Regions from separate parts of the Levilactobacillus sp. LN180102 genome, predicted to be linked through region 2. Evidence: predicted binding sites of a transcription regulator. Region 2 holds the regulator's gene; the other holds the start of a gene.

Region 1 (2,414 bases), on a different contig from region 2:
AACGTCTTGAGTGGTGAATACGTCAGGGTAAAGAACGCCCCCGAGTAAGCTAAGAACATCCCTAACCCGGTGTAGCGCGCAAACCACAACCCAATGGTGTTACTGGTAGCCGCACTGAGCCCTAATGACTGACCCAAAACATCACCTAAATTACGCATCATTACATAACTAATATTCCCCATATTGGTGGTTGATTTCGCCAAGACGGTTTGCCAATTGGTGCTAATCCCCCAACACAAAATTCCAATCGCATACCCCAAGGTGATGACCACCGCTGAGATAATAATGCCCCGCGGAAATGTCTTTTCTGGATTATGGGTTTTATCAACCATGCCCCCCAATACTTCCAGACCACCGTAGGCAAAGATCGCGAAAACTGCAAAGCTCATAACGCCTAAGGGTTGTTGGTAGCTCGGGTTCGGCGATGTTAAAAAGTGGTGGAGCGGCTGCGCCATTTCTCCATGACGCAACGCCAGAGCAATCCCCGAAATGACCAGCAAAATGGCATTGAGACTCATAACCGCTAAGCCCCCCAGACTGGTGACCCGCACAATCCCCTTAACCCCCTTAATGGAGACTACTGTGACCAAAATCATCCACAAACAAGATAAGAGCCCGATCACCTGCGTCGCGTTTAGTCTAGCAAACCCAAAATTTCCCGTCTGATCGCTACCAAAGAACAGCGTGGTAAATGGAATCCACACCTTGGCGGATGTCGAGACCAACCAGATAATATAGGAGGCAAACCACATAAAGGTGCCAATAAAAGCAAAGCGTGGGCTGACACTCACCTCCAGCCATTGATACATCCCACTTCCCTCGTCGGACTTAATTGCCGCACCATATTCCGCCATCATCAGTGCAAACGGAATAAAGAACAACACCGCCGCAACTAAGTAAAATAAGATAGACGAATAGCCCATCAAGTAAAAGGCCACCGTACTATTGGCAAAACCAAAAACGGTGGTAAAAATCATCATGACTAACGCCATCAATGTGATTTTATTATGATTATCAGTCATTATTTTCTCCTCACTCATACCCGGTTTCGGGTTTATACATGTTTATGTATAATTCTAAGCAAGTCAACGGTTAATCTCGTGGTAATTTCCTGATAACCGGCTAAAATTTCCGTGTGATCTTTGTCAATTTTCTCATAATAAAAGAATCCGCAGAAAACACAAAAGTCCAGGGCTTTTGCCCCGGACTCTTCACAGTAGACTGTTTGGTTTTAATTAATCGATGCTAATCTCGTGATTGCCATCAACTTCAGTTTGCTTTGGCAACGTTAAGGTCAGGATACCATCGGCGTAGGTCGCCTTCACGTTCTTCAAATCAATACCTGGTAGGTAGAAGGAACGGGCAACATTTTGACTCCGACGTTCTTGCCGCAAAATCCGACCATCGTCATCCTTAGCCGATTGGTTAACTTCCGTCTTACCAGAAATCCGCAAAGTTTCATCATGGTAATCCACGTGGATATCATCCTTCTTAAACCCAGGAAGTTCCGCGGTGACCACGTAATCCTTATCATGCTCAACTACATCCGTCTTCATGGAGCTATCACCACTAAACATGTCGCGCCCCAAATTGCCGACTTCATTAAAGAAATTCATTGGATCAAAGAAATCATAGTTCCGGTTCATTACATCATTAGCCATAATCAATAACCCCTTTCAACTGATTTATCTTGATTACATTATTTATAATAGTCAGTATTGGTCATAAATGCAAGTAATTAGCACTCATCAATTTAGAGTGCTAATTTTTCCTTTAATTCATTGCAATACCAACGATTACAGCCATTATCATAATAGGCAGTCACCAAATCGTCAATTATTTTGTTATAAAGGTCAATAAATATCAAACTATTTTAAATCAAAAAAACTAGCGATAACAAGTTACGTTATCGCCGGTTCCAAATTTATTTTAGTAAGTGGTTTGATCAACCTCATGGTGCACAATCTTTTCACCCAATGCATCTGCCAAATCATGTAAGGCTTCTTCACGGGTCTTGATAACATCCATATTAAAGATAATGGAATCAATGTCGCCACCGTCAAAATCAAATTGCTCGAAGTAGACGTAAGGATCGTGGTCGTCATCGTCGTTTAAGAAATGCTTCATCACAGCATCAGATAGAGCGGTCGCCCATGCTAAATCTGCCATTTTTGGTAGATCTTTCTTCGTCACATACCCCGGGTCCAAAACCAACTTTGCCGCTTTTTCCACGTCTGCTGCGGGAATTTCAACGGGTGTTGCTTGTTCCTCTGGTGTATCTGCCATAATCAAAATCTCCTTTGAATTACTGTCTTTAGTTTAGTCCTTTTTACCAGAAACGTTAAGTATTCTCCCCTTTTCGTGACTTTTTTTCGTGTTCGGTTGCGGTACTGCTTAAGAAAGGGTAGAATTTG
Region 2 (2,414 bases):
GCTGATACTTGTTGTGGCGTGTAATCCTTGCCATCAACACTCACCTTGTAGCCAGCTTCACCCATGTGACTCTTGATGGATGAAATCGTGTTCGGGTTGGTAATAGCTTGCCGCTTAGCAACTTCACCAACTTGTGTTTCGCCGTCTTTAAAAGCGACAACGGATGGCGTCGTCCGAGCGCCTTCCTTATTTGCAATAATCTTTGGGGTACTACCTTCAAGAACGGCAACGGCTGAGTTAGTCGTTCCTAAGTCAATTCCGATAATCTTGTTACTTGCCATCAAAAATTCCCTCTTTTTTTAGTTTTTGGTTTGAATAAGTTATTGTGCGACAACCACCATGGCTGGCCGTAAAACCCGATCCTTTAGCTGATAGCCTTTTTGTAAGACATTCACCACTGTTTCAGCAGTCTGACCATCCTCTGCTGGAACGGATTGAACGGCTTGATGTAACGTTGGATCAAAGGTCTGACCTAACGCCGCAATTTCCGTCACATGGTTACGCTTCAGGGCATCTTCCAGATGATCATAAGTCATCTGAACCCCCTTCTTGATCTGTGCGGCAACGTCATCGCTCGCCTCAACAGCTAACGCCCGTTCCAAATTATCAATGACGGGAAGCACGTCCTTAGCCAGTTGCTGACCATCATACTTGATCAACGTCGCCTGTTCCTTTTGGAAGCGTGCTTGCATATTTTGAACCTCTGCTTCCGCCCGCAGGTACTTATCCTCAAAGTCAGCTGCCTTTTTCTCTAAAGCAGCGACTTCTTCAGGCGTTGCGGTTGGCTGGTCTTCAACCGGCTGAGTTGCCGATTGATCTGTCTCAGCTTTAGGTGACGCTTGCTTTGTTGTGGCGGACTTTGCCGCAGTTTCATCATCTGTGGATGGTTGTTGTTCTTCAGCCACGATAAAAACCCTCCCTTTCTTTACTCGTCATAGTACCGGTAATAATCCAGTAATTTTTTCGCGAGTTCTTCACGAAACGCACCAACAATTCCCAACATCCGCGAATATGGCATTCGCGTTGGCCCGAGAATGGCAATCATGCCCTTACCATGTTGATCAACGTCATAGGTGGCGGTAATCAAACTGAAATTGCGTAGCGCATCATTCGTCATCTCGTTACCAATCTGTACGGAAATATTATCACTTGGTTGACCCAACACGTTTGCAATATCATCGGTCTTGTCGATCAGTGAATACAACGATTTTAGTGAATCAACGTCACTATCCTGCGAGAAATTCAATAAATTCAGTCGACCACCAACATAAAATCGCTCTTGCGCGGCCCGGGTCAAGACATCCCCGAAAATATCGAGAAAACCAGCGGGGCTTTGCATATAGTTAGTAATTTTCATCGGGATATCCGTTCGCAGCTTTTGTAAGACTTCCGGTAACGTCAATCCGACCAACTGGTCATTGATTAAACGTACAACGGCTTCAAGCTGATCACCCGATACCGCTTCGCTCACGTCAAATGTCTGGTTCTCAACATCACCACTATCGGTAACCAAGATAGCCATCACTTGCCGCTTGCCCAATGGCACTAACCGAAAACCACTCAAACGGCTATCCTTTAGCTCCGGCTTCAACGTGAACGCCGTATAGCTCGTCAAGTTCGACAGGATTGTCGCGGACTGCGAAATGATCTCATCAATTTTATGAAAATCGCCGCCTAACGATGACTGAATCACATCAATATCGTTGGGTCGCAAAGGATCTGGCTTAACTAAATGATCAACGTAATAGCGATACCCCTCAACCGACGGAATCCGTCCGGAAGACGAGTGGGTCTTTTTTATGAGGCCTTGCTCTTCTAGGGCCGCCATCTCGTTGCGAATCGTTGCTGAGCTTACGTGGATGGGTAACTGCTTAGCTAATGCCTTTGACCCAACTGGCACTCCCGTGTTCGTAAAGTCGCGGACAACCGCTCGCAGAATCATCATCTGTCTATCTGAAAGCATCACAATCACCCCTTTTTTAGCACTCAAACAACACAAGTGCTAAGACACATATATAATGTAGCAAAACCGCGTTTTGAAGTCAAGAAATCTAACAGAATTTTTAGCAATCAACGTAATTAAGTGCTAATTTTTTCGTTAAAACCGTTATTCAACAACAAATGCGCGTAGGACAAAAGGCGCTTAGCTGGTTCACCACCAGCTATTTAAAAACGCAAAAGGGCCTGAGACTTTTGTCCCAGACCCACCTAAGCTTATTGCGTTAACCGCTGAAAATACGCACGCGTTTCTCGTTCGTCTTGCTGTAATTGATCAACTAGCCCGTCGGCATCAGCGAACTTTATTTCGCCGCGTAAGCGATGCTGCCACTCAACTTCCACTGGTTCGCCATATAGGTTTCCTTGAAAGTCTAGCAGATTCATCTCTACCGTAATCGGCCGACCATCCCCAAAGG

What was found. Region 2 encodes HrcA, which represses chaperone genes, less so after heat shock. Its sites were predicted from a motif close to TTAGCACTCNNNNNNNNNGAGTGCTAA; they were not measured.
Region 1: ACP4IT_RS02285 (Hsp20/alpha crystallin family protein) is a predicted target of HrcA. The motif match lies at 1,739-1,765, and genes of this name have one in related genera.

The regions. Positions count from the first base shown of each region.
Region 1 covers NZ_JBNIIX010000002.1:215,003-217,416, forward strand. The annotation lists gene yjeM (glutamate/gamma-aminobutyrate family transporter YjeM) at 1-1,022, opposite strand, end outside; gene ACP4IT_RS02285 (Hsp20/alpha crystallin family protein) at 1,236-1,661, opposite strand; gene ACP4IT_RS02290 (hypothetical protein) at 1,930-2,286, opposite strand.
Region 2 covers NZ_JBNIIX010000011.1:28,074-30,487, reverse strand. The annotation lists gene dnaK (molecular chaperone DnaK) at 1-281, opposite strand, end outside; gene grpE (nucleotide exchange factor GrpE) at 321-905, opposite strand; gene hrcA (heat-inducible transcriptional repressor HrcA) at 926-1,963, opposite strand; gene ribF (riboflavin biosynthesis protein RibF) at 2,215-2,414, opposite strand, start outside.